2 linked regions of the Filimonas lacunae genome follow. The protein of the gene in region 2 interacts with the protein of the main gene of each other region in a pairwise test. Links are inferred from orthologs where the notes say so. Each region holds a gene or a part of one and is shown on either strand. Other genes may lie near its edges. The genes, in order: leuS and ligA.

Region 1 (15,367 bases), 1.0 Mb from region 2 along the record:
TGCAGTTTGAATAACAATATTTAACAGATCATCTGTTTGTATAACCGGGGCCTGAAAAGCGACTCTCTTAATATCAACTGTAGATTTTTCCGGCAAATCTGTAAAATAAGGCACTGTGCTATATTTTGTTGTAGAACAGGCCATTGCCATTACACACATGGCAATAGAAGGAACAAGACTTAATTTCATAACAAATCGTATATCGGGAACTAACTTCTAAAAAATAGCTACCGCTACAGTTAATCACACGGATTATCCTAATTTTTAATAACTGCCTTTTAGCCTTAATTGAAAAGTGATTACCATTCAATTAAGGCCGCAATGTTTGTTTTTTAAACGATAAATTAAATTCAGATTAAATTATATATGAGCAAATCCCACACAGGGAAAGGGATATTCAGTTTTGTTCATTTTTCAGAACAACATCATATTGTATTCATTGATAATACAATACTGAACAATATTTTATTTTTCTATAATAGATTATTTGCCGCCCGTCAAATAAATGAGTAGAATTCAGATAAGTATCTGATTATAAAACAATAGGTTATGTTTTAAGAAAAATCTAAAACTCTTAACGGATACCGGATTTGTAGCTGAGTAAAGGTACAAAAAGCTTTTCCACTCTTTCATAATAACTTCCTAATCTTAATCCGGCCGTCTCTCTTCGCATTTTTTGCTAATGTATTTTTAATCTGAGGGGACATCAACAGTTACTGCCTTCATTTGCGATATATCCCTATTAACTACGATAAATTTATGATATATCATGATTTAAGGAGATACCATACATCTCAACTATCTAATAATCAACAATTTAAGGTATGGCATTTTAGTTGTAACTGACGCATTGTGCTGAAAATAGAAACCGCTATGAACAACCAGTTATTATACACTGCAGGCAAACCTTCTTATAGTCCGGAACAGGAAAATGCTTTTGACATCCAACTACTGGATGAGCCAGCCTGCGTTCATTTATTAAAAGGCGAGCGCAAACGGCTTACCCGCTACGAAATCATCTGTTTTACTACCGCTGCGGGGTTAATAGCCATAGATGTGGATACCCATATTATCAGTGATAATTTCATATACTGCCTGGTTCCCGGCCAGATACGCAGGATACAGACCAATGGGAATGCTAAAGGGTATTACATCTCCTTTTCGGAAGAGTTTTTATACCGGGCAGGCATTTATAAAAGAGGAACAGGTGCTTTACACCCTTATTCAGCCATTATGAGCACTTCTATCATCGTAGCAGATGCAGCCATACAATCGGAAATAGCATTTATCACTACTATTATGAAAAATGAGTATAATAGTTATAACCTGCTGCGGTCTGAAATTTTATCGGGTTTACTGTATATACTCAGCGCCTACTTCTCGCGCAAGCTTACAGGCAGAAAGGAAACCATGCCCACATCCAAAGATGGTGAACTGGTGCAGCGGTTCATGTACCTGCTAAAATCTAACTTCACCAGTATGAAACAGGTATCTGATTTTGCCAGTGAATTATGCGTGTCGCCTAACTACCTGAACCGGGCCGTAAAAAAAATAACAGGCTCCACCGCAAGCGCACAAATTCAACGGTTAATTGTTATGGAAGCTAAAAAGCAAGCTATTCATTCCAATAATAGTATGAAGGAGATTGCCTATATGCTTGGCTTTACAGACATTGCACATTTCAGCAAGTTTTTTAAAAATAACTCCGGTGTAAGCTTTACACATTTTAGAAAGGAAATACTCTCATAAGGCTGTTGCATACCGCATCATCTGCAATAGCTTGTCTGCATCCGGACAATTAGCCAGATATTCATCCTTTTCAGAAGGCTTGCATACACCCGGATAATCTCCTTCTTTCCCCTGCATATCTATCACCACCTGAAAATGCAGGTGCGGCGGCCAGTTACCATTTTCGGCAAGGTTGCCAAACCTGGCCAGTAATGCCCCTGCCGCAATCTCCTGCCCTTTTGCCAACTCCCGTATACTATCAAACGACAGGTGTCCATACAGTGTATGAAAAGTATTGCCATTTACTGTATGCTGTACAATAATAGTTGCCCCATAATCGCCCGGCTGGTTATTAAAAGCAAAGCTATGCACCACGCCTGCCAGTGGAGCGTAAACAGGCGTGCCTTCCGGGCCCCAGATGTCAATACCCAGATGTATGCTACGCGATTCGCCAGCAGTATTGTTATCTGCATTGCCAAACAAAGCTCTGGTTCGGTATAAGGCCCTGTCTTCGGCATACCCGCCTATTCCATAGCGTGCATTTGCCTGCCTTAACCATACTTCTATGGAGCTGTTCAGCAATACCGGGTTGCTCACCAGGTTTTCTGTTAATGCGGCATTAGCAGCGGTAAAATCCATCAATAACAACTTATCTGCTCCAGGTGAAAATGGGACTACCTGGTGCAAACTGGCTTTATCTACCTGTATCATATACAACTCTATTCACTTTTATAGCAATTACCGCTCATCCATCAATTTACCGACCCACTTCCCAATCATAGTAAAAATCCTTTTCCATCCTTCTTATCTTTAGCCATTATTCGAGAAACTAAACAGCAGTAAATGAAGATGCGTAAACTACTGGCGATTGGCTTATCCTGCATTGGCCTTACCGCCGCCGCTCAAAACAATCCCTTATGGCTAAGATACCCCAGTATTTCACCAGATGGAAAAACAATTCTGTTTGGCTACAAAGGGGATATTTACCGGGTAGATGCCCAGGGAGGAACAGCCGTTCCATTAACTATTCATGAGGCCCAGGACATGATGCCTGTATGGAGCCACGACGGAAAAACCATTGCTTTTGCCAGCGACAGGTATGGCAACTTTGACGTGTTTGTAATGCCTGCTACAGGTGGCGCTCCTACCCGCGTTACCAATAACAGCGCTAACGATTATCCGTATGACTTCACTACCGACGACAAAAAAGTGATCTTTGGCAGTGGGCGCACCGCACCTGCTACCAGTGTACGCTTTAACAGTCCACGCCTGTTTCAGAACTTATACAGCGTTGCTGTAACCGGTGGCCGCCCGGTATTGATCAGTGCTGCTGGTATGGAAAATGCCCACTACAACAGCAAAGGCACCCAGCTGATTTTCCAGGACCGCAAAGGCTATGAAGATGCCTGGCGCAAACACCATACCTCTGCTGTAACCCGCGACATATGGGTAATGGACATAGGCGCTAACAGTTACCGTAAACTTACCAGTTTTGAAGGGGAAGACAGGGAACCTGTTTTCAGCAGTGATGATCAATCTTTTTACTATCTCAATGAAAAAGATGGCACACAAAACCTGTATAAAGCATCCCTGACAGCTGGCGCAAGCGAACAACAACTTACTAAATTCAAAGACAACCCGGTGCGCCACCTCAGCCGCAGCAGCAATAACACTTTGTGTTTTAGCTGGAATGGTGAAATATACACCCTGCAAAATGATGGCACCCCTAAAAAGGTAAGTATCTTGATTGCTAATGACGGACGGGGCAATGTAGAAAAAAACATTCCCATCAACGGTAATGTTACCGAGTTTACAGTAAGTCCTAATGGTAAAGAAATTGCCTTTGTAAACCGTGGTGAGGTGTTTGTAACCAGTGTAGAAGGCGGACAAACCAAACGCATTACCAACACCCCTTCACAGGAGCGTATGATTGAATGGTCGCCTGATGGTAAAACCCTGTTATACTCAGCAGAAAGAAACAATAGCTGGGACATTTACCAGGCTACGATTGTGCGTAAAGACGAACCTTATTTTTACGCCGCAACTCTTATTAAAGAAGAGCCTTTAATTGCTACCGATGCAGAAGAATTTCAGCCGAAATTTTCACCGGATGGTAAGGAAGTAGCTTATGTAGAAGAGCGTAATATTTTAAAAGTATACAACCTGGCCAGCAAAAAAACGCGCACCCTGTTGCCGGCAGGTCATAACCACAGCTATAGCGACGGCGACTGGTCGTTCCAGTGGAGCCCCGACAGCAAATGGATTATCACCGACGATCAGCGCAATTATTTTTTTACCAGCAACACAGGCTTAATTAAAGCAGATGGTTCACAGGCTATATCCTACCCGGTAAACAGCGGGTTTGGTGAAGGCAGTGCCAAATGGGCCCTGGATGGTAAAATGCTTACCTGGACCAGCGACCGCGACGGACGCCGCTCACTGGCAGTACAAGGCAGCCGCGAAGTAGATGTGTTTGGGGTATTCTTTGATAAAGAGCAGTACGACCGTTTTAAACTGAGCAAAGAAGAACTCGCACTGCTGAAAGAAAAAGAAGAAAAGAAAGACACGACTAAGAAAGACGATAAAAAAACGAAAGAAGACAGCAAAACTCCGTTGGTGTTAAACCTGGACGATTTAGACAATCGCCGGGTAAAGCTTACCATCAACAGCTCTTCTATCAGTGACTATATTTTAAGCAAAGACGGCAGCAAGCTGTATTATTTGTCTTCTTTTGAAAAAGGCTTTGACCTGTGGGTAACGGAGCCCCGCACGCATGATACCCGTATCCTAGCTAAACTCGGTGGCAGCCCCAGCGGTTTGGAAGTGAGCAAAGACGGCAAAAGCCTGTTTGCCAGCAACAGGGGTGGCCTGGTGAAAATTGATGCGGAAAGCGGTAAAGTAACCCCTATTGGCATTAGCGGAGATATGGTGTTGGATGCCGCCGCTGAACGCAGCTATATTTATGAGCACACCTGGAGACAGGTACAGAAGAAATTTTATGATCCTGCTATTCATGGTATTAACTGGAAAGGTTATCACGACACCTACGCCCGCTTTTTACCACACATCAGCAATAACTACGATTTCCAGGAACTGTTAAGTGAGCTGCTGGGCGAATTGAATGGCTCGCACACCGGTGGCCGTTACAGCCCGCGCATGGCCAATGCAGATGTTACCGCCAGCCTGGGCCTGTTGTATGATGAAAGCTACACCGGCAATGGTTTAAAAGTGACAGAGGTAATTTCAGGCGGTCCGCTGGACAAAGCCGGCAGTAAAATTAAAGCCGGAACTATTATTGAAAAGATTGACGGCGAAGCCATTACAGATAATATCGACTGGGCTAAACTGCTGAACCAAAAGGCAGATAAAAACACTTTATTAAGTGTGAAAGACGGCCAGGGTAGTTGGGACGAAACCGTAAAACCGATTACCATTGGCGAAGAAAATGCTTTACTGTATACACGTTGGGTGGATAAGATGACCAAAATGGTAGATAAGCTGAGCAATGGCCAGATTGGTTATGTACATGTACAGGGTATGAACGACGGCAGTTTTCGTGAAGTGTTTGACAAGGTGATGGGCCGTAACCTGGAAAAGAAAGCGTTGATTGTAGACACCCGTTTCAATGGCGGTGGCTGGTTGCATGACGACTTAAACACCTTCCTCAGTGGCAAAACCTATCTGCGCTTTGCTCCTCAAGGAAACATTGCCACGGGCGGTGAACCTGTGAGTCGCTGGCAAAAGCCCAGCTGCGTGTTAATGAGTGAAGGCAACTATAGCGACGCATTCATTTTCCCTTATATCTATAAACAAAATGCCATTGGCAAACTAGTGGGTATGCCGGTAGCCGGCACCGGTACCGCTGTTTGGTGGGAGCAACAAATAGACCCTACCATTGTGTTTGGTATTCCAATGGTAGCTACTATCGGGAAAGAAAACAGACCTACAGAAAACCTTCAGGTTGAACCAGATATCAAGGTTACACTGCCTTATGAAGACTTCCTGAATGGCAAAGACGACCAACTGGAAGCTGCTGTAAAGGAAATGCTGAAGGAAGTGAAATAACCAGTATTAATCGGCAAAATGCCTGTTATTTACTGGAAATTACTTTGAATTCGCCGCAGGAAGCAAATATTTCGTCGCAAGTTTTATATTCAATAAAACGAAAATGTTAACTTGCTCCAATAAATAACAATTAGATTATTATTTTATTTAAATAGGTGTTTTTCATAGGTTAGCAACGCCCCCTTGTTTCTACATAGGGGCTTTTTTATTTATTTCTTTTCAGAACTAAATTATATAAAGTAGTATATGAGTTATTTATGATAAAAAAAATCAGCTAACATGTTTACATTATTGATAAAAGTAACTTCTTATTAATACCTATTATTAAAAAGTATGAAACGGAAACTGATCTTTTTTTTAAAAAACATGCTGGGACTAACTTCAGAAAGTAAAATAGCAGCGTTGAAGAAAAGAGGAATGAGTATAGGTAAAAATTTTTCAATGATGCAAGGTTGTATTATAGACCCATCACACTTCTGGCATATTACCATAGGTGATAATGTCACATTTGCACCACGGGTACATATACTTGCTCACGATGCCAGTACCAAGCTTTACCTGAATTATAGTAAGGTAAAAAATGTTATAATTGGTAATAATGTTTTCGTAGGAGCTGGCTGCATTATTATGCCTGGTGTAACTATAGAAGATAACGTGATAGTTGGAGCGGGCTCTATCGTTACCAAAAAATTAGAAGCAAACGCTTTATATGCAGGCAACCCGGCAAAATTCATTTGTTACATCCATGAATACTTCGATCAGCAAAAGCAGTTAATGAAGGCAGGTGTAAACCTATTTGAAAAAGAATATACACTTAGCGGTAATATAAGCCTGGAGAAAATGAACGAAATGAAACGCATTATTGATAAGGAAGGCGTAGGCTTTGTATACTAAAGCACCTGTAAAAAAGAGCGGGACACATTTTCATGCATCCCGCTCTCCACTATACAATAACGTTTATATTACAACGTTCACCATTTTACCTTTCACGAAAACGAACTTTTTAACAGGCTGGCCATCTACCCATTTTTGTACTACTTCGTTTGCAAATACAATCGCTTCTACTTCCGCCTGCGATGCATTTAAATCGATATGAATAGTGGTACGCAGTTTACCATTAATACTAACAGGATATTCTTTAGTAGATTCTGTTACATATTTTTCTTCAAACACAGGATAAGCTGCATCCAACACAGAACCAGCATTGCCTAATTCGCTCCATAACTGCTCTGCAATGTGTGGTGCATAAGGCGTAAGCAATACCAGCACATGTTGCAGTATTTCTTTCTTATTGCATTTCAAATCACTCAGCTCATTCACACACACCATAAAGGCACTCACAGCTGTATTGAAAGAAAAAGCTTCGGTATCTTTTTCAATTTTCTGAATAGCCTTATGCAACACTTTCAATTCTGCATCAGTAGCTTTTTCATCAGTCCATACTTTGCCCTTTACTTCGTCAAAGAACAAACGCCACAGCTTACGCAGGAAACGGTGTACGCCTTCAATACCTTTAGTATCCCAGGGTTTGCTTTGCTCCACAGGGCCTAAGAACATTTCATACATACGGAAAGTGTCTGCCCCGTATTTTTCTACCAGCACATCCGGGTTAACCGTATTGAATTTGCTCTTAGACATCTTCTCCACCTCACTGGAACAGATATATTTCCCATCTTCCAGGATAAATGTAGCATCAGCAAATTCAGGCTTCCATTGTTTAAACGCTGCAGTATCCAACTCCACTCCGTCTACAATGTTTACATCTACATGTAACCTGTCCGTTTCATATTGATCAGCTAAACCGCCAGATACATATTGATTAGTCCCTCTTACCCTGTACACAAAACGGCTGCTGCCCTGTATCATGCCCTGGTTTACTAACCGCTTGTACGGTTCGTCGTGTCCGATATGTCCCAGGTCGAATAATATTTTAGTCCACATACGGCTATACAGCAAATGTCCAACCGCGTGCTCTGTACCACCTATGTACACATCTACCTGTCCCCAGTAATCACTTACTTTTCTGTCGCAGAAAGTCTCGTTATTATGTGGGTCCATATAGCGCAGGAAATACCAGCTGCTGCCTGCATAGCCGGGCATGGTGTTGGTTTCCAGGTGACGCTCTGTCCAGGCAGGTACATTGGCCAGCGGGCCTTCCCCTTCCGGACCAGGGCCATATTTCTCAATAAAAGGCAATTCAAGTGGCAGTTCATTTTCGCTTAAAGGATAAGCTACGCCATTGATCCATTTAACAGGGAATGGCTCACCCCAATAACGCTGGCGGCTGAAAGCAGCATCGCGCATTTTAAAGTTCACTTTCCTTTTACCTATACCCATTTCCACCAACTTATCAATAACAATGGCCATCGCTTCACGCATGCCCACGCCGTTCAGGAAATCGCTATTTTGTAACAGGGCATCTTTGGTAGCATTGGCTTCATTGCCATCGAAGGCATCACCAATAATGTTGGTAACCGGGATATTAAAATGCTGTGCAAATTTAAAATCACGTTCATCACCACAAGGCACCGCCATAATAGCACCGGTACCATAGCCCGCCAATACATATTCAGAAATCCACACCGGCACTTTTTTACCGCTGAAAGGATTAATGACATAAGCCCCCGTAAAGCAGCCGGAAATTTTCTTTTCCGCCATACGCTCACGGTCGCTACGGCTTTTTACATAAGCGATATATTCCTCTACTGCCTGCTTTTGGCCGGCAGTGGTTATTTGTTCAATCAGTTCATGTTCTGGCGCTACTACCATAAAGTCTACCCCAAAAATGGTATCGGGGCGGGTGGTATACACGGTCAGTGTTAAATCGGCAGTTACTGCTTCGCTGCTTACTGCAAAGTCAATTTCAGCGCCATAGCTTTTACCAATCCAGTTGGTTTGCATTTCTTTCATGGCATCACTGTAATCAACACGCTCCAGCCCTTCCAGCAACCTGTCGGCATACTCGGTAATACGCAGGTACCACTGACGCAGTTTCTTTTTCACCACCGGAAAACCACCGCGTTCACTTACCCCATTGATCACTTCGTCGTTTGCCAGCACGGTGCCTAAACCTTCGCACCAGTTTACCTCACCATAACCACAAAAGCTTAAACGGTATTCCATTAAAATACCTTGCTGGGTAGCTTCATCAAAAGCCTTCCAGTCAGCAGCCGTAAAAGTAGCTTTACCATTGGCCAGTTTATACTGGGCGCTGGGGAAAGGGTGTACGCTGTTACCTTCTTTTTCAAAAGAAGCTGCCAGCACCGAAATATTTTCCGCTTTATTACTTACACGATTGTAGAAACTATTGAACAGTTGCAGAAAAATCCACTGCGTCCATTTATAATAAGAGACATCTGAAGTACGCACTTCCCTGTCCCAATCAAAGCAAAAACCGATATTATCCAGCTGCTTGCGGAAAGTGGCGATATTTTTATCTGTACTCACAGCCGGATGCACGCCATGCTCAATAGCATACTGCTCGGCCGGTAACCCAAAAGCATCATACCCCATTGGATGTAGCACGTTAAACCCTTTTAAACGTTTAAAACGTGCATAGATGTCGCTGGAAATATAGCCTAGCGGATGGCCCACATGCAACCCTGCCCCACTGGGATAAGGGAACATATCCAGCACATAATACTTGGGTTTCTCTGAATTGTTAGCCACCTTGTACGCATTGGTTTGCTTCCAGTAGTCCTGCCAATGCTGTTCAATTTTTCTGAAATCGTATTCCATACAGTGTATAAGTAATGAGTCTGATGCAAAAAACTAAAAAAGCCGGAATAGTTATTGGTATTTTTTAGCTATTTAGGCCGCAAAGGTAAGTTTTTAAGGGGGCAAATACCCTAAATTTGCCCGGGTACTAACCTTTCTAAACTAATTTATAAGCATGGCGCAATTTGGCAAATTATCAGCAGGCAGAAGCAAGCCCAGTTATGTATACAGTATCATTGGTGTAGCCATTGTACTGTTAATCATGGGAATAATGGGATGGTTGTTCCTCAATTTCAGTCAGGCCAGCAACGCCTTTAAAGAAGATATCCGCATCAGCGCCTACCTGCGTACCCTGAATAAAGATTCTATCAGTCAGATTCAGCAGTTTATAGCAGGCCAGCCTTTTGCCCGGGAGGTAAAGTATATTAATAAAGAAACCGCGAAGGAAATCTGGAACAAGGAAAATAATGAAGACTGGAGTAAATTCCTGGACTATAACCCCCTGCCGGAAAGCATTGACTTTTACACCAAGGCGCAGTATGTAAATAACGACAGCCTGAAAAAGATCTCTACCGTATTAATGTCGGCCTACGGCAACCAGATCACCGATTTACAATACCCGCAAAGCCTGGTAAGCAGCCTGAACGAGCGCACCAGCAAACTGGGCGCTATTTTCCTGGTAATAGCCATAGTGTTGTGCGTTATTATAGTAGTAAGCATAGATACCACCATTCGCCTGGCCATGTTCAGCAACCGCTTTTTAATTAAAACCATGCAAATGGTAGGCGCCACCCGTGGTTTTATTGTGAAACCGATGGACTTGCGCGCTGTGTTAAACGGGCTTATCAGCTCGGTAATAGCCATCGCTATCCTTTTCAGTGTGATACAATGGGCCGAAAATCAGTTTCCACAACTGAAAGCCATCCATAACACACAGTTAACACTCATTTTATTTGGCGGCATGATTGCCATAGGCGTAGGTATTTCTTTATTCAGTACCCACCGTAGTGTAATGAAATACCTGAAAATGAAACTGGACGATCTGTATTAAACGATAGACTTTAAAAGTGGAAAAAGGCCCCGCATAAAACGGGGTCTTTTTTATTTCCCGACTGAAAATGTTAAAAAAACGCTTATTTTTCGGCACATTTACTGCCCTTTGGCAGTATCCCCTTGATTAAAAATAACCTCAAACCCAACTACCATGAAGTATTCAGTGTTACTACTGACAACAGCACTATTTATTTCCGGCGCACAGGCGCAAAAAGTTGATTTAGACCGGTACACGATCCAATATCAGTATCGCGATCTGCCACACAGGCCCATTAGTCCCAATGCATTGAGTTATTATGCCCGTGCAGTAGTGCCCGGCAACATCAGCAATTCTATTCCGTTAGAAACCATTGAAGGGAATATTGTGATCGATGGTTTAAAATGGGACGCCCAAAACCCAGCCATCAGTGTTACCCTTACTGCCAGCGATTTAAGTTTCAGCGATATTGAGATAAAAGAGAACGTAGAAATTAAAAAGGATAAAGATGGTAAAGAAACCGGCCGTGTATACACCTATTTTGCCACCGCCAAATACAGCCTTACCTGCACCGGTAAAGCGGTAGACAACCAGGGCGTGGTTATTTACAATGCGGCGTTGGGCACTTCCAGCACCTATACCTCTTCTTCCTACAACAACCGGCGCGAAGCTTCTGAGTACTGGAACAATAACAGGATTGAAGTAAAAAAGTCGCTTACTGCCAATATTATTAATAATGCCACCGCCAACCTGAGCCGTGGCCTGAGCAACGATTTTGGCTTTCCCCAGCGTGGTGGTTACGACTACCTGTGGATACTGAACGCGAAAAAACACCCCGAACACCAGGCACAGCAGGAAGCCATTGAAAAAATCAAGATCGCTTTTGCGCACATGACAGCTAATGAGTCACTCGACAGCTTTAGCGCTGCTATGGCTCCTATCCTGGACTATTTTGAATCGGTAAAAACCAAATACCCGGGCACAGATAAAGCTGACCGTAAAATGCGCTACAGCAGCTACTATAATAAAGCCGTGATATACATGTACCTGGATATGCCGGAAAAGGCCATCCCGGAAGCAGAAGCCCTGGCGGCAAACGGTTATGATGAGCGGGATGGTGAAACCCTGAAAAAATTGGCTACTGCCTTGAACGATCTTTTTCTAAGAAATGCTAAAAGATCAAGACATTTTGCGCCACAGACTAATTAATTTTCAGAAATCCACTATTTTGCAGCCACAAAACCAGGTAACATATGTCTGACAAAAAACCGTCAATTCCGGTATTATTTACAAAAGAGAACTACATGTGGATGCTTATTGGAGCAGCAGTAGTGGCTTTAGGTTTATTGCTCATGTCTGGCGGTAAAAACGAACCCAACCAGTTCGACTATAAAGTGGTATACAGCTTCAGACGCATTACATTAGCGCCCATCGTAATTGTGTTAGGATTGCTGATAGAAATATATGCCATCTTCAAAAAGCCAAAGAAGAACGCTGACGCGTAATCTGAAATAAACAAACTCAAAAAGCGGTGGAAACGACAACGTACCATCGCTTTTTATTTTTACACCCGGCACCAATTAGTCTCTTTATTCTTATGACAACTTTTCAATCTATTGTAATTGCCATTATTGAAGGCATTACAGAGTTTTTACCTGTATCCTCTACCGGACATATGATCATTGCCAGCTCTTTATTAGGCATTGCGGAAGATGATTTTACCAAGTTATTTGAAGTAGCCATTCAGTTAGGCGCCATTGTTTCGGTGGTGATACTGTATTGGAAACGCTTTTTTCCACTCAACCGCTGGGCATTCTATATTAAACTGATAGTAGCCGTAATACCAGCCCTTTTACTCGGCTTTCTGTTTTCAGACAAAATTGATGAATTGCTGGAAAGCCCCACTACTGTGGCCGTTGCTTTATTGCTGGGTGGTATAGTGTTGTTATTTATTGACCGCTTATTTACCACTCCTGCTATTGAAGAAGAACAGGGTATCAGCTATCCTAAAGCTTTTATTACAGGTATATGGCAGTGTTTAGCCATGATTCCAGGTGTAAGTCGTAGTGCTGCCAGCATTATTGGTGGTATGCAGCAAAAAATGACACGTAACCTGGCTGCAGAATTTTCCTTTTTCCTGGCTATCCCTACCATGGCGGCAGCAACAGGCTACAAACTGCTGAAAACCTTCAAAACCCATCCTGAAATTTTAAAAGACAGCCACAACCTGATGTTACTGGCACTGGGTAATGTAATAGCGTTTGTAGTAGCCATGCTGGCCATTAAATTTTTCATTGGCTATATTCAGAAATACGGCTTCAAACTATTTGGCTGGTATCGCATTATTATAGGAGCTGTTTTGCTGGTGCTTATTTATAAGGGAGTTTTATAAACATCCAGCTGCAGGCAGCATCGTAACAAAAAACTAGCATTACACGAATAACAAACAACCCAATGCAAACCGCATCTAAAAAGGTAATTAATGGCTGGGCCATGTACGACTGGGCAAACAGTGTGTATAACCTGGTTATTACCTCCACTATATTCCCGGCTTATTATACTGCCATCACTCTTACCAAAGAAGGCAGCAAGGTGAGCTTCTTTGGGCATACGATAGAAAACTCGGTTTTGCTGGATTATACACTGGCAGCCGCTTATCTTATCATAGCACTCATAAGCCCTGTATTAAGTTCTATAGCAGACTATTCGGGCAACAAGAAAAAGTTCATGCAGTTTTTCTGTTATGTGGGTGCGCTCAGCTGTTGTGCACTGTTTATGTTAACACCTTCTATGAATGCCGCTTTTGAGCCCACCGGTTTCAGTCCTTTTGTGCTGGAAGCAGGCATGTTGTTTTTTATGCTGGCAGCTGTAGGTTATTGTGGCAGCCAGGTATTCTACAACGCCTACCTGCCCGAAATAGCCGCAGAACCAGACCAGGACAGGGTAAGCGCCAAAGGTTTTGCCTACGGCTATATAGGCAGCGTGCTGCTGCAGATTGTTTGCTTTATAATAGTAATGAAGCCACAGTTGTTTTTTATTCCAGCCGATCCGCAATACAAATACTTTCCCGCCCGTATCTCTTTTGTACTGGTAGGGTTATGGTGGCTGGGCTTTGCACAAATTCCCTTTAAACGGTTGCCGCTTTCTGCCCCTTCCACGGTTGCACGCAATGGCTCTGTTATCAAACATGGCTTTCAGGAACTGCAAAAAGTATGGAAGCAGCTACAGGGCTTACCTGTATTAAAACGCTTTTTGCGTTCTTTCTTCTTTTACAGCATGGGAGTACAAACTGTAATGCTGGCAGCTGCCATCTTTGGTAGCAAAACCCTGCATTTACCTACCGATATTTTAATACTTACCACGCTTATCATCCAGATAGTGGCTATAGCCGGTGCCTGGTTAATGAGTAAACTTTCCGGCCGCTTTGGCAACCTGAGCGTGCTGGCGGTAGTGATACTCATTTGGGTAGGCATTTGCATTGGCGCTTATTATACAGAAGCCGAAAACAACATGCAGTTTTTTATACTGGGTGGTAGCGTTGGCCTGGTAATGGGCGGTATACAAAGTCTTAGCCGTAGCACCTACGCCAAGCTAATGCCCGAAACCAAAGACACCGCATCTTTCTTTAGCTTTTATGATGTAACGGAAAAGCTGGCGATAGTAATAGGTATGACCAGCTTTGGTTTTATTGAGCAAATCACCGGCAACAACATGCGCAACTCGGTATTAGCGCTGGGCCTTTATTTTATCATAGCTTTCATTCTGATGTTATTTGCCATTGGCAAACTGAAACAGGAAAAAAAAGCGGCAATACAATAGCATATGAAACTGTACACAATTGATACGGAACTGTTTAAACTGGATGGTGGCGCTATGTTTGGTGTAGTGCCCAAAAGCATATGGAATAAACTAAACCCGGCTGATGAAAACAATATGTGTACATGGGCTATGCGCCTGCTGTTAATTGAAGACGGCAAACGCCTGATATTAATTGACACAGGTATTGGCAATAAACAAGACACCAAATTCTTTAGCCATTACTATTTACATGGTAATGCTACTTTAGACTCCTCCTTGGCCAAACATGGCTTTCACCGGGATGACATTACAGATGTAATACTTACCCACCTGCATTTTGACCATGTAGGGGGTGCTATACTCAATACCAACGGCCAGCTAAGCACTGCGTTTAAAAACGCTACTTACTGGAGTAACCAAACGCATTGGGAAAGCGCCACTAATCCTAATCAACGGGAGAAAGCATCTTTTCTGAAAGAGAATATATTACCTATACAGCAAAGTGGCCAGCTACAGTTTATCAATGGTCCGTTGGAAACGCCTATATATACTTCTCAAACGCCTTTCCTCGACAACATCACCATACGGTATGTAAATGGGCACACCAGCAGCATGATGTTGCCACAGATCACCTATAAAGGCAAAACCATTTTATACATGGCCGATCTGTTACCTTCTACTGGTCATATACCATTGCCTTATGTAATGGCTTACGATATGCGCCCATTGGAAACGTTGAATGAAAAAACAGCTTTTTTACAGGAAGCGGTGGATAATAATTATATCCTTTTCCTGGAGCACGATCCTATACATGAATGCTGCACACTGCAAATGACGGAGAAGGGCATTCGCTTAGGTACTACGTTTGCCCTGAACGAAATATAATTACCAGGAAATTAAAGACGACATAGGGTGCCGCAGGTTGCGGTATTGCATCATATCTACTTTAATGCTACCTACCACTATAGGAGTTTCAATACGTAAAGGAATATGGTTAGGGTCGTCTGTTACCCAACAGTTCATTTTTTC
Region 2 (14,894 bases):
TTGAAAACTTTAAAAAGTACCCACGGAACTTTCCGACCATTTCTATAAATTAGCGGGTGACAATTACAAGTTGCTGCGCGAAAAAATAAAGTGGTTTTTTAAGCAGCCCTATTGTAAAAGTATTCTACTCCACAACTTTTGCGCATGATCCAATGATGCCTTACAAACCGGGATAAGTTAGGCAAAATAAAACCTGCTGGATTACAGCGGGCTTATCATGCTCGTGATCCTAGATGGAGAAATATCTAACAAATTTCTGTTTGATTTGGTCGCTTTTTCGAAATTGCCGGACCTGCCTAATTGCCCAAGCCCCTCAGTAGGTTTGTGTTTTTCGAGTAAAAAATGATTAGGCGAGAAGGCTCAATGCTTCTGTAAGAATTTCGAAGCGATTAAAGACTTGCCTGTTATAATCAAGTTTATGGGTTCTTCATATGTCCTCCTTACAACATCGAAACAGCCCCGATATATAAATTTTCAAATAGTTGGATCACAATATCGTTTGTGATAGTTAGTTCGCCTATTTTTTCACCCCTTTCACTATTATGGGTTACATACTTACCTGAATAATATATGGTGACAGTAAAAGGGAGGCAAATATAAAAATGCTGCTATGTGAACGTTTTTTTCGTAGTATGTTGTATTTTAAACCTTTAACTCACGCTACAATAAAACTTTATGAGAATGGATTGGAATAAGCTTTTATCAAATAAAAGGATAAAGCAGTCAAAAATAGCAGACATTAGAAATGAGTATGAGAGTGATTACGGTAGAATTATTTTTAGTCCTGCTTTAAGGAGGATGCACGATAAGACACAGGTTTTTCCTTTAACTACAGATGATAATATTCATTCTCGATTAACCCATTCAAACGAGGTGATGTCATTGGGATATACTTTTGGATTAAAGCTTAGTAAGTCAGAGCTTTTGCAAAGCAGAACCGGGAAAACTGAGTTAGAACTGTTAAGGATTTTCCCCATTTTATTGCAGGGGGTTTGTTTGGTTCATGATATAGGCAATGCTCCTTTTGGACATTTTGGAGAAACTATAGTATCAGATTATTTTAAAAGAAAAGATGAAGAGGAACATGCCAATTTTTATAATTTAACAGAGAGGGAGAAGAAAGATTTCTTTCATTATGATGGCAACGCACAGGGATTGCGAGTGTTGACTAAGTTACAGTATTTAGATAATCCTTTTGGGTTGAATCTAACATATGCTACTTTAGCTTCATACCTTAAATACCCTAATTTTCAGGAGATTAATTCGGAAGCTGAAAGGCGACTAAAAAGTGAGGGGAAATTACTTTCTAAGCGAATCGAAAAAAGTAAACATGGAGTTTTTGCTTCGGAAGAGCATTATTTTTCTATGATTATTGAGGAATGTGGGTTAAGGCTAAATGACAGAACATTAAGGCATCCTTTATGTTATTTAATGGAAGCGGCAGATTCAATCGCCTATTTATGTATGGATATGGAGGATGGGTTTAATAAGGGCCTGTTCGATATTCAATATGTTGGTGAATGTTTTGGTAAAAATGAATCAGCTATTGCAAAGAAAATTGCTTCTACTTGTGGAGATCCTTTTTTGACACCGAATGCTAAAATTGTCAACATTCGAATCAGCTTAATACGTTACTTCGTTGATCTTGCTTTTAGGAATTTTGAAGAAAATCTTGAAAAAATTGAGCTTGGGGAGTATAATATGGAGTTAATCAGAGAGGATTCTGATAAAGTTTATAAGGTGTTAGAGAGCTTTTGTAAAGAGAAAATTTTTAAATCGAGAGAGATAAATTATTTGGAGTCTACAGGGCATTCGGTTTTTATTGGACTTCTAGATTTTTACATTGAGTTTCTTTTTAATCCGAATCCTAAGTATGTTCAACGAGCAAAAAATTTAATTTCCAAATCAGTAATTAGTTGTGCAATTGAAGAGAACCTGGTTGAGATAGGAGATCGGAAGCTTGAAAAACTGATAGCTTCTTTGACAATGGATATAGAAAGATTTGCTGGTAATGCTGATTATATAGCGGAGAAAAGAAAAGAGCAGGATATGCTTTCTACTAAGCATAAACGGTTCTCTGAAATAGCAAAAGATTATGAGAAGATGTTTAAAAGGCAGTTTTTTGAGGTCTTTGAAGAAGCCGAGTTAGTGGAATTAAGAACAATGAGAAAGGAACTTTATGAAATAGCTGAGCCAGATTTTGAGGATTTAAACGACTATTATAAATTTAGAATAATTTTGGACTTTATTTCTGGCATGACTGATCAGTATGCCTTAGATCATTATCAAAAAATAAGTGGACAGAAGATTAGCTGATATATCGAACTCGAAGTCTTATTCAAATGAGTTTTTGTATTACTTAAAAAGTAATATAGGAATCGAAGCATTTAGCTTCTTGGATGAGTTATCTCGCTTTGCTGAGGTGCATATTTTTAGTGGTGTTATTAGGAACTTTTTTTTAAATTATAAGGGTAAGATTAGGGATTTAGACATTGTTATAAAATTCGATGAAAGTTTAATGGAATTTGCTTTTAGGGCATATTCTTGGAAGAGAAATAGTTTTGGTGGATACAAAGTGGAGGTTGGAAACTTGACCTTTGATATATGGCATATTAGTAACACATGGGCTTATTCTGAGAAAAAAGTGTCGCGAGAGCTTTTTGAACATTACAGTTTGCCTAATACCGTTTTTTTTAACTTTTCTTCAGTTGTTTTTGACTTTAACAACAAGGAGTTTGTTTATACACCAACTTTTAAACGATTTTTAGAAACAAGGGAGTTGGATTTAGTTTTAGAAGAAAACCCATTGCCCCATCTGTGCATTGTTAATACGTTTTATTACAAGCATAAATACTTTTTGGGAGTTTCAAAGGAATTACAAAAGTATTGCATTAGCCACTTTGAGAAATATAATGAGGATGATTTCGAAAAAATTCAGCGCAAGCATTTTAACGACGTTATATATCCATATCACTATATAAAAGAGTATCTAAAGGTTTTTGCAAAAAACTTAGGAAAAAAAGATCTGGGGTTTTCTGTCAATATGTGATTTGTGACAAGGATATTGGCCTATTTAGCTAGAAAGTTATTCAGAAATTAAAAACGCGATTTTTAGTCAATTGGCTAAAAATCGCGTTTTATGTGGTCCTGACAAGAATCGAACTTGTATCTAAAGTTTAGGAAACTTCTATTCTATCCATTGAACTACAGGACCTGTAGTTTCTTTCGGCTGCAAAAATAATGGAATACAGCATTATACAATCTAAAAATCTTTAGTTTGTGTTAACCGCCTATCTTTGCCGCTCGAAAATTGATGTATGAAGTTCTACAACGTCCTTATTAAATACCGTTTCTGGCTGGGGATTCTGGCCATTGTGCTGGCGGTAACTGTGAACGTAACCACAGGGTTCTGGCCTTCTTTTATCTTGTATTTCCTTGGTGTAATTGCTTTATTCAGCCATTTTTTCATCGGACCACTGCGTTTGATACAGGAGCCGATGGAACAGGGTCGTGTAGAGGAAGTGGAGAAAATATTAAATTCTATCTGGTTTCCCAACCTCTTATATAAGCCTATCCGTTCTACGTATTTTACCATTAAGGGTAACATGGCCATGATGTCGCAGGATTTTGATGCGGCAGAAAAGCACCTGAAAAAAAGCTCTGAACTTGGATCTCCCATGCCGGAAGCCGAAGGTGCCAACAAATTACAGCTGGGTATGATGGCCTTACAGAAAGGTGATTTTAGAAACGGAGAGCAATATATCCGTGCTGCTATCCGCGCCGGTATTCCGGATAAGGAAAGCGAAGCGGTGGCTTACCTGAGTATGTGCCAGATATTTATGAACAAGCGCGAGTTCAGGGCTGCTAAAGACTTTTTCCGTAAGGCAAAAGCCTGTAAGCCTACCACCAAAGAGGTGATCAGTCAGATTAAAGAGATTGAAAAATATATTTCACGTATACCTGGATAAGGATAAGTGATACCGTAACAAAAAATAAAAGGGCCATAAGGCCCTTTTATTTTTTTATCACTTTCCTGTAGTAGTTACATATTTCGGTAAGCCCGCACTGGGGACATTTAGGATTGCGGGCCAGGCAAATATACCTGCCGTGCAATATGAGCCAGTGGTGGGCTTTATGAATGAGTTCGGTAGGGAAGTTTTTAATCAGTTGTTTTTCTACGGCCAGCGGGGTGGTGGCGGTAGTAGTGGTAAGGCCTAACCGGTGCGATACACGGAACACGTGTGTATCAACAGCCATATTGGGCTGTGCATCTATCACAGAAGTAATTACATTGGCTGTTTTGCGACCTACGCCGGGCAGTTTTACCAGTTCGTCCACCGTCATAGGCACTTCCCCTTTAAAATCGTGTATCAACATATTAGCCATGCCTATGAGGTGCTTGGTTTTGTTGTTGGGGTACGAAATGCTTCTGATAAAAGGGAACAACTCGTCGAAGGTGGCATTTGCCATTGCATAGGGAGTGGGGTAGTGGGCAAACAAAACGGGGGTAGTGAGGTTTACCCGTTTATCGGTACACTGGGCGGATAGTATTACTGCTACCAGTAATTGAAACGGATTGTCGTACAGCAATTCTGTTTCGGCATCCGGGGCGTGTTTTTCGAAATAATTGATTACAAACTGGTACTTCTCCTTTCGTGTCATAGTAGTATGATAAAAACTGACACGAAAATACCGGCTTATCTTATATCTGCCGCAGGTTTGGGATATAACGTTGCATAAGCAAGCTTCTCCCGCTTTTGGGTTTTGTAAAGATGATTGAGTACGTTTTGCAGGCTTTTGTGTTTAGGCGCCTGTAAAGGTGCGCTGTTTAGTTGTTCTTTGGCCTCTTTCAATACTTGCAATTTTTCGCGTAAGGCCCAGTTATCTTGTAACATAGCGGCAATATTTGAACGTTCTACGGCAGGCAAATCGTCATCTAAGTACAGCAATAGATCTTCAGTAGTACAATTGTGCATAGTGATCTGGTAACAATGTTATAAAAGCAGTACAGACAATTAATTAAACGGCAGATAGGTGCTGTTATTGTCTGGAATTGGTTACTTTTTTTTGGAGTCGGGTGTTTCTACAATGTACACATCTTCATTGTCACGCTTCATGTAGTAGTTTTCCCGGGCGTATTTTTCCAGTGCGGCCGGATTATTCTGCAGTTCGGCCAGTTCTTTCTTCGTCTTCTCTATTTCTTCTACGTAAAACTGTTTACTGGCCTGTAGTTCTTTCAGCTGTTTTTTTCTTTCCATTTGCGTAAAAACATCATTGCGATCAAAAAACAGCATCAGCAGGGCAAATGCAGTTACCGACAGCAGGTATTTATTTTTAAGCAATGAGAAAATGGCCACAGCTTTTTTCATAAAAGTAAAGGTAGATAAAAACTCAATAGCCGGGTATGACTATCGTCATCCCGGCTATTGAAGTTTATGACTATTTGTTAGTCTTATTTCTTGAAGAAACGGATTTTACCGTTAGGATAGATAGCGTTAGCACCTAAAGCCTCTTCAATACGGATCAATTGGTTGTACTTAGCCATACGGTCGGTACGGGAAGCAGAACCGGTTTTGATTTGACCGCAGTTAAGGGCAACAGCCAGATCAGCGATAGTGGTATCTTCTGTTTCACCGCTTCTGTGGCTCATGATGGTGGTGTAGCCACTGTTTTGTGCCAGTTGAACTGCGTTGATAGTTTCGGTTACAGTACCAATCTGGTTTACTTTAATCAGGATGCTGTTAGCAGTTCCTGTGCTGATACCGCGCTGTAAGATTTTGGTGTTGGTAACAAACAGATCGTCACCTACCAGCTGTACTTTGTCGCCGATAGCGTCAGTCAGTTTTTTCCAGCCTTCCCAATCTTCTTCTGCCATACCGTCTTCGATAGAAACGATAGGATATTTATTTACCCACTCAGTCCAGTAAGCAACCATCTCATCGCTGGTGATTTCTTTACCGCTGCTCTTATAGAATTTGTATTTGCCGTCTTTGAACATTTCGCTGCTGGCAGCATCCAGGGCAATACCGATTTGAGTACCTACTTTGTAACCAGCAGCTTCAATAGCAGCCAGTACAGTTTCGATAGCTTCTTCGTTGCTTTGGATATCAGGAGCAAAACCGCCTTCGTCACCTACGTTAGTGCTGTAACCTTTTTTCTTTAAAACGGTTTTCAGCTGGTGGAAAATTTCAACGCCCCAACGTAAACCTTCGCTGAAAGTAGTTGCTCCAACAGGAACGATCATATATTCCTGGAAGTCGATTTTGTTATCAGCGTGAACACCACCGTTCAGGATGTTCATTAAAGGAATAGGTAACACTGTGCTGTTAACACCACCCAGGTAACGGTATAAAGGTAAACCGCTTTCCAGTGCAGCAGCTTTAGCTACAGCCATAGAAATTGCCAGGGTTGCGTTAGCTCCCAGTTTGCTTTTGTTTTCGGTACCGTCAATTTCCAGCAGTTTAGCATCAATGCCAGCCTGATCAGAAACTTCCCAGCCGATTAATTGCTCAGCTACAATGTCGTTTACGTTAGACACAGCTTTTAAAACACCTTTACCTACGTAAACGCTTTTGTCGTTATCGCGCAGTTCAACAGCTTCATGAATACCGGTAGAAGCACCGCTTGGTACAGCAGCGCGGCCCAGGTGGCCACCATCGGTTAAAACATCTACTTCTACTGTAGGATTGCCGCGGCTATCTAAAATCTGGCGGGCATGAATGTCGGTAATGTAGCTCATGACTAATTATTGGTTTAATGTTTTAGAATAGAGGTCATTGGTTAATTGTGGTGCAAATAAACAATCTTTTTTGCGTACATACAGCTAACTGGTGTTAGTTAATAGTTGTTATTCAGCCTGTTGGTCGTTCACCAGTTTCAGAAAAGCAGCCTCATCAATAATTTTGATGGTATTAATTTTTTTTGCCTTTTCTAATTTGCTGCCGGCGTCTTCGCCCACCACCAGGTAATTTAATTTACTGCTTACCCCACTTACTATTTTTCCGCCATGCGCTTCGGCCATCGCTTCGGCGTCGCTTCTTTTTAAAACAGGCATAGTGCCGGTGAATAAAAAGGTTTGCCCCTGCAGGCTATTGTCGCCTGTCGCGGTGCTGGTTTTGTTATTCACCATTTGCAGCCCCAGTTGTTGTAACTGTTTCAGCATCTGTATGTTTTGCGGATTGCTGAAGAATTTTACAATGCTTTGTGCCACTTTTACGCCTATATCTTCCAGCTGTTGCAGCTCTTCTTCTGTTTTACCTTCCAGTTCCAGCAGCTGGTGTACACTGTTGGCTAAAGTTTTGGCGGTGGTTTCCCCTACAAACCGGATACCCAGGCCGTAAATTACCCGGTGCAGCGGTTGTTGCTTGCTGGCTTCAATGGCAGCAGTAAGGTTTTCGATAGATTTTTTGCCAAACTTGTCCAGCTGGGCAATGGCTTCAAAGTCAAGCGTGTAAATACCGGGGATATCCTTTAACAGGCCTTGCTCGTAAAAGCGGTGAATATTGGCTTCGCCCAGGCTTTTAATATCCATAGCGTCTTTACTCACAAAGTGGATCATACGCTCCAGCACCTGTGCACGGCATTCAATATTAATACAGCGCCACACGGCTTCTCCTTCTTCCTTCGCCAGCTCGCTGTTACAAACGGGGCAGTGGCGGGGAAACTCAATAGGCTGTTCGCTGCCATCCCGCAGACCCGGCATGCTTTGCACTATCTGTGGAATAACGTCACCGGCTCTTTCTATCAATACGGTGTCGCCAATTTTCAGGTCTTTTTCGCGTATGTATTCTTCGTTGTGTACAGAAATGCTGCTAACGGTAACGCCGCCTATAAACACGGGGTCCAGCTTGGCAACGGGGGTTACTGCACCGGTGCGGCCTACCTGGAATTCTACACTACGCAGGCGGGTAGTGGCCTGGCGGGCTTTAAACTTAAAGGCCATGGCCCAACGGGGGTGGTGGGTGGTCATGCCCATCTGATCCTGTAATAACAGGTTGTTCACTTTAATCACCATACCATCAATTTCGTAGGGCAGGGTATCGCGCATCACTTCATAATCATGCACATGCTTAATCACTTCTTCTATACCCTGCAACACCTGCTTTTCTTTCTGAGGCGAGCGAAAGCCACATTCCCACAGCATTTGCAGTGAGCCAGAGTGTGTAGCCAATGGCGTATGGGCGGTAGGTAATGTTGTGCCATGTGCTTCTATGGCTTCTTCCGGTAGAGAGTTGTTGGGCTTGCCATCTATTGCCAGTGTTACACCCTCAGTGGTGGTGTAAAAACTAACGTGGTATAAAAAAGCTTCGAGGTTTCTCTTAGCTACTTCGCGTGGGTCTTTCATGCGCAGGCTACCACTGGCAGCGTTACGCGGATTGGCCAGTGCTGATTCGCCTTTCTCGGCCAGCATAGCATTGTATTTTTCGAAAGATTGTTTGCTCATGATGATTTCGCCACGAATTTCAATCTGCTGTATACCATATTTGGAAAAAGGCGCAGACAGTGGAATAGAGCGTATCTGGCGTATGTTATTGGTAATGTCTTCCCCTTCTACACCATCACCACGGGTAACGCCACGTACCAGCTGGTCGTTCTCGTAAATGAGGGAGATACTGGCGCCATCGAATTTGGGTTCGGCGCAATATTCTATGATGTCCAGGCCGGTTAATTCACGGGCCTTCCTGTCCCAATCAATCAGGTCATCTGCATTATAAGAGTTTTCCAGCGACAGCATAGGCACCAGGTGCTGTACGGTAGGGAAAGATTTACTTAATCCCAGTCCTACCCTTTGTGTGGGCGAATCGGGAGTAACCAGTTCGGGATGTTCTTTTTCAATTTTTTCCAGCTGTTTGTACAGGCTGTCGTATTCGGCATCGGCCAGCAGCGGTTCGCTTAGTACATAATATCGGTGTTCATGAAAACGCAATACCTCTTTTAATTCGTTCAGGTGGGTTTGGTTCAGTTCTTTTACTTCCTTTAGTGTTTGCGTGCTTTGTTGTAGTGTTTTTGTTTCCGCTAACGAATACATATTAGATATTTGTGGGGCTAAAGGTAATTAGCTTACGGCGAAGCGCATGCCTGCAGGGGTATGTAAAAATTACACAAACGAGAGGAATATTGTATTTTTGAACCTAAACCCGCATTATTGCCATTATGAATATGAATCCTAATATCCAGACTGCTACTGGTGAGCCAGGCGAAAGTGACATGATTAAAGAAGCGGTTGAGTTAGTGGCTTCTTATCCTAAAGTTCCTATTACTGTTGACTGTGTAATATTCGGCTTTGACGAAAATGAGCTGAAAGTGTTGCTTATTCGCAGTGATTTACAATTGTTTAAGGACAAATGGTCGTTGCTAGGCGATTTTGCCGGCGACCAGGAAGAGCTGGACGATGCAGCTTACCGGATTATGCGCAGCAGAACCGGGATGGACGATGTGTACCTGGAGCAGGTGCGTACCTTTAGCCGGCCAGGCCGCCATCCGGGTGGCAGGGTATTGACTGTTGCCTATTGCTCCTTATTGAATATAGAACACCACCAGTTGAAAATTCATGACAATGAGTTGCACTGGCATAGCATCAACGGTTTAAAGGAAATGGCCTTTGATCACCAGGAGGTAATGGATTACTGCTATAAATGGTTGCAAAAACGTATGCAGGAACATCCACTGGGTATTAACCTGCTGCCTGATAAATTCTCCCTGCGTGAACTGCAGAACCTGTATGAGGTGATTTTAGGGGTGAAGCTGGATCGCCGCAACTTCCGTAAGAAATTTTTCGCGATGGATTTGTTAATTGACACCGGCGAATATGAAGATGATGTGCCGCACCGCCCAGGTCGCCTGTATAAATTTAACTTTCAGAAGTACGAAAAAAGCCAGCGTAGCTGGATTGGAATCGACTTCTAAAATTCTTTCTAGGCATTAAGAACTAATGCTTTATCGAGGTGTTATTCGTTTTTACCTCTTTTTAAGGTATAAATCTTTAAGTTTTTTTTTGGTTTGTGTAAAAATTACACACTTTTGTAGTGTTAAAATTGAAATGTGTACGATATACGCACACGATTGTTTGTATTGCCATAAAATTTTTACTATGATCATTCTCTATTTGCTTGTCTTATCCGTACTGAGCCAGCTGGTATTCTTCTGCGTGGCTCCCTTGTTTACAACCCCCACCCGCTTCACCACTTTCAACCAATCACCTTTAAAGTGATTTTCATAAACTAGTAAACGCACATGATATGAATTTCAAACGACTGTTATTGCCGCTGGTATTGCCGCTGTTATGCTTAGCATTGCCGGCACTTGCGCAGGATAAAGTAGTTACAGGAAAAATTACAGACTCGAAGGATGGATCTCCACTAGCAGATGTATCAATTTTAGTAAAAGGCTCCACTATTGGCACCCGCACTAAAGCTGATGGCACATTCACTTTAAGGATACCGGCTGGAAAAGACTCGCTGGAATTAACTTCTCTTAACTACGCTACACAGGTTGTAGCTATTGAAGGAACTACCATAAATGTAAGGTTAGAAGCTACTAACGCAGCCTTAGGCGAAGTGGTGGTAATTGGTTATGGTACCGCCAAGAAAAAAGAACTGACCGGTTCGGTTGTATCGGTGGGTTCTAAAGATTTCCAAAAGGGTACAATCACTTCACCAGATCAGTTGATTGCGGGTAAAGTGCCAGGTGTTTCTATTACACCGGCAGGTGGCCAGCCAGGATCTGGAAGTACCATTCGTATTCGTGGAGGTGCTTCTATTAGTGGTAGTAACGACCCTTTATATGTAATTGACGGGGTGCCTGTGGCCAACTCAGTACAAAGCATTTCGGGTGTGTCTAACCCGATGGCATTGATTAACCCGAATGATATTGAAAATATCACCGTGTTAAAGGATGCGGCTTCTACTGCTATTTATGGTTCACGTGCTTCTAACGGCGTTATCTTAATTACCACTAAAAAGGGAAAAAGTGGTAAGCCGGTTCTCAATTTCAGTACTAACGTTTCTTCTTCCAAAGCCGCCAGGTATGTAGATGTGTTGTCTGCCGCTCAGGTAAGATCTTATGTACAGGCACAGGGAGATACTACTTATACCAAGTTGTTAGGTTCTGCCAATACCAACTGGCAGAAAGAAATATTCAGAACAGCTGTTGCCAACGATAATAACCTGAGTGTGAGCGGTGCTATTAAAAAAGTGCCTTACCGCGTTTCAGTAGGTTTTTTAAACCAGGATGGTATTTTGAAAAACGACCACCTGGATCGTTATTCTGCTGCTATTAACGTAAGTCCCAAATTCTTTGACGATCACCTGAAAGTAGATATCAACCTGAAAGGAACAATTGCCAAATCAAGATTTGGTAACCAGGACGCTATTTCTTCCGCTCTGACTTTTGATCCTACTCAAACGGTATATAGTGGAAAAAGTGCTTATGGGGGTTATTTTGAGTGGGTAGATGCTAATGGTGCATTAAATACCAACGCGCCTAAAAACCCGGTGGGTTTACTGAACCAGAAAGAAGATCGTGGCCAGGTGAACAGAAGCTTTGGTAATATTCAGTTTGACTATAAGCTCCATTTTTTACCGGAACTCCGTGCGAACTTAAACCTGGGATACGATATTGCTAAAGGTGATGGATATACTTTTATTCCACAGGAAGCTGCTTCTAACTATTCTACCGGTGGTTCTCACACCATTTACAAGCAGAAAGTGAACAACAGGGTGGGTGAGTTTTTCCTGAACTATAATAAGGACTTAAAGCAAATTAAGAGTAATATAAACGTAACTGCTGGTTATGGTTATTACGATAACCTGACCACTACTTACAATTACCCTACACTGAATGCCCGTGATTCTGTATTAAAGGCCGTTACTTATGCATATGACAAACCAAGAAACACATTGATTTCTTACTATGCAAGGTTGATATATACTTTCGACAGTAAGTATATCTTATCTGCTTCTTACCGTACAGATGGTTCTTCCAAGTTTGCTCCTGATTATCGTTGGGGTAAATTCCCTTCTGTGGGTGTTACATGGCGTGCCAGCCAGGAAAACTTCCTGAAAGGAATAGATTGGTTGTCTGATTTAAAAGTGCGTGGTACTTATGGTGTAACCGGTAACCAGGATGGTATTGGTAATTACGGGTATATTGGCTCATACTCTTATAGCGCTAATAACACAGCCTTGTACCAGTTTGGAAATACCTTTTACTATACTACGTATGGTGCTGCTTATATTACCAACCTGAGATGGGAAGAAACCCGTTCTGCCAACATTGGTTTAGATTTCGGATTTTTCAAAAACCGTATTACCGGTAGCATTGATTATTACGAGAAGAAAACCAAAGACCTGTTAGGGCCTATTACACTGCCTGTTGGTTCTAACTTTACCAACATTGTTACAGCTAACGTAGGTAACATGTCTAACAAAGGCGTGGAATTAGCTATCAATGCTTCTATTATCAATCATAAAGACTTTAGCTGGAATGCTGGTTTTAACATTGCTTACAACAAGAACACTATAACCAGCTTAACACAGTCAACCGATTCTTCTTTTGCAGGTAACACTACAGGTGGTATCACCGGCGGTACAGGTAACACCATACAGATTCACTCTGTTGGTTACAGCCCTAACGCGTTCTACGTATACAAACAGGTATATGACAAAAACGGAAAGCCTATTGAAGGTGTTTACGCTGATTTAAACGGCGATCATAAAGTAGATGATAACGACTTATATCGTTATAAATCCCCATTCCCTAAATTTATCTTAGGTTTTACAACGGACGTTACTTATAAAAAGTGGACACTGGCTACTGTATTACGTGGCAACATTGGAAACTATGTATATAATAACGTTGCTGCTAACATTGGTATTACCAGTGTTATTAATAACACGAACAAGTACATTTCCAATGCAGCATCTGATGCATTCAAAACCGGATTCCAGTATAACCAGTTTTTTAGCGACTACTATGTGCAAAACGCTTCTTTCCTGAGAATGGATAACCTGAGCCTGAGCTACAATGTAGGCCGTGTGCTGAATAATAAAGTAGGTATGACGGTGATGGCCAACTGCCAGAATGTGTTTGTTATTACTAAATACAAAGGTGTAGATCCGGAAGTTGGATATCTAGGTACTTATCCTTCTGTGTATACAGGTGTGGATTACAAAATTTATCCAAGACCAAGAACATATACACTGGGAGTGAATCTTACTTTTAATTAATAGCTTTAACGAATAGGATATGAAAAAGAATTTGTTGAATATATTAGGGGTGTTGGGGCTGCTGACAGGTTGCATGACTTCCTGTACAAAAGACCTGAACAGAAACCCTACTAACGGTATTGATGCCGATAGCGCTTATGGCAGCGTTACTGCCTATAAAGGGTCATTGGCCAAAGCATATGCCGCCTTTGCATTAACCAGCAGTGAAGGCTCTGATAAGTCAGACCTGGGTGGTATTGATGCTGGTACTTCTGATTTTATCAGGTTGTACTGGAATGCGCAGGAGCTGTCTACCGATGAAGCGATGTGCGTATGGACTGATCCTGGTGTGCCTGATTTCCACAATTTATCGTGGACATCTGCCAACACCATTTTAAGAGGTTTATATACCCGCAGCATTTACCAGATTACCGTTTGTAACGACTTTATTAAACAGTCTACTGACGACAAGCTGGCAAGCCGTAATATCACAGGTAATGATGCTGCTACAGTTAAGTATTTCCGTGCAGAAGCCCGTTTTTTAAGAGCGTACCAATATTGGGTGTTAATGGATATGTTTGCCAATCCTCCGTATGTTACAGAAGCCAGCCAGATTGGAACCTCCATGCCGCCACAGATTCAACGTGCTGATTTGTTCAAGTATGTAGAATCTGAACTGCTGGCAGTGGACTCTTTACTGATGGCACCCCGCACCAATGAATATGGCCGTGCAGACCAGGCTGCGGCATGGGCATTACAGGCGCGTTTATATTTGAATGCAGGTGTGTATACCGGTACTACCCATTATCCGGAAGCAATGACTTATGCTAATAAAGTGATCAATGCCGGTTATTCTTTAATGGGCACTTATGGTCAGCTGTTCATGGCGGATAACAACGTTGGTAATAACGAAATCATCCTGTCTATTAACTACGACGGTAACTATTCTCAAAACTATGGTGGTACCACCTTCCTGGTTAACTCTGCTATTAACGCAGATATGAATCCAACCAGCTTTGGTGTACCCAATGGCGGTTGGGGTGGTAACCGTACTACATCCAGTTTGCCGGATCTTTTTGCCGCTGCGGATAAAAGGGCTATGTTTTATGGTACCAGCAGTACTATTACAGATGTGTCTAAGTTTGAGCAAGGTAAAAAGGTAATTAAGTACAGAAACCTGAATAAGGATAGTACTACACCTGCGTCAACCAATGGAGTATACACGAATGTTGATTTCCCGTTATTCCGTTTGGGTGAAATGTATCTGACTTATGCGGAAGCTGCATTACGTGCAGGAACCAATACCTCAGACGCTATTAACTATATCAACGTGTTGCGTCAAAGAGCATTTGGAAACACATCTGGAAATGTAACTTCATTTACTGTTGATAACGTTCTGGACGAAAGAGCACGTGAATTATTCTGGGAGTGTACCAGACGTACCGATTTGATCCGTTACGGCAAGTTTACTACCAGCACTTATCTTTGGCCGTGGAAAGGTGGTGTTTCGGGAGGAAAGAGTGTAGATGCACATTTCAATATCTATCCGATTCCTTCTTCTGATATCATTGCCAATACCAATTTAAAGCAGAATACCGGGTACTAATTTTAATACAATCAATAAATCGCTTATATGAAAAAGTGGTTCAATATATTTCTTTTTGCAGGTGCAGTTGTTGCTTATGCAAC

The links.
Region 1: the proteins of ligA (region 2) and leuS interact in binary tests that used the Escherichia coli proteins (3 or more experiments, as listed by UniProt). The link is inferred for Filimonas lacunae from one-to-one orthologs.

What each region holds. Positions count from the first base shown.
Region 1 is NZ_AP017422.1:6,372,545-6,387,911, forward strand. Bases 6,551-9,920 are described here. They hold leuS (leucine--tRNA ligase), read right to left. Parts: upstream 9,532-9,920; coding sequence 6,751-9,531; downstream 6,551-6,750. Other genes in these bases: FLA_RS24985 (acyltransferase), read left to right, coding at 6,551-6,687; FLA_RS24995 (cell division protein FtsX), read left to right, coding at 9,686-9,920. In the rest of the region: FLA_RS24965 (polysaccharide biosynthesis/export family protein), read right to left, coding at 1-189; FLA_RS24970 (helix-turn-helix domain-containing protein), read left to right, coding at 853-1,749; FLA_RS24975 (peptidoglycan DD-metalloendopeptidase family protein), read right to left, coding at 1,744-2,439; FLA_RS24980 (S41 family peptidase), read left to right, coding at 2,572-5,793; more of FLA_RS24985, read left to right, coding at 6,127-6,550; more of FLA_RS24995, read left to right, coding at 9,921-10,561; FLA_RS25000 (hypothetical protein), read left to right, coding at 10,715-11,749; FLA_RS25005 (DUF3098 domain-containing protein), read left to right, coding at 11,794-12,045; FLA_RS25010 (undecaprenyl-diphosphate phosphatase), read left to right, coding at 12,138-12,932; FLA_RS25015 (MFS transporter), read left to right, coding at 12,995-14,359; FLA_RS25020 (MBL fold metallo-hydrolase), read left to right, coding at 14,363-15,223; FLA_RS25025 (DUF3108 domain-containing protein), read right to left, coding at 15,224-15,367.
Region 2 is NZ_AP017422.1:7,413,678-7,428,571, forward strand. Bases 6,439-9,335 are described here. They hold ligA (NAD-dependent DNA ligase LigA), read right to left. Parts: upstream 9,029-9,335; coding sequence 6,848-9,028; downstream 6,439-6,847. Other genes in these bases: eno (phosphopyruvate hydratase), read right to left, coding at 6,439-6,739; FLA_RS29445 (NUDIX hydrolase), read left to right, coding at 9,154-9,335. Outside these bases: dgt (dGTP triphosphohydrolase), read left to right, coding at 682-2,316; FLA_RS29405 (hypothetical protein), read left to right, coding at 2,297-3,049; FLA_RS29415 (tetratricopeptide repeat protein), read left to right, coding at 3,318-3,968; nth (endonuclease III), read right to left, coding at 4,015-4,662; FLA_RS29425 (hypothetical protein), read right to left, coding at 4,698-4,976; FLA_RS29430 (FtsB family cell division protein), read right to left, coding at 5,058-5,369; more of eno, read right to left, coding at 5,453-6,438; more of FLA_RS29445, read left to right, coding at 9,336-9,906; FLA_RS29450 (SusC/RagA family TonB-linked outer membrane protein), read left to right, coding at 10,239-13,226; FLA_RS29455 (RagB/SusD family nutrient uptake outer membrane protein), read left to right, coding at 13,246-14,811; FLA_RS29460 (SusE domain-containing protein), read left to right, coding at 14,839-14,894. UniProt on the Escherichia coli protein: DNA ligase that catalyzes the formation of phosphodiester linkages between 5'-phosphoryl and 3'-hydroxyl groups in double-stranded DNA using NAD as a coenzyme and as the energy source for the reaction.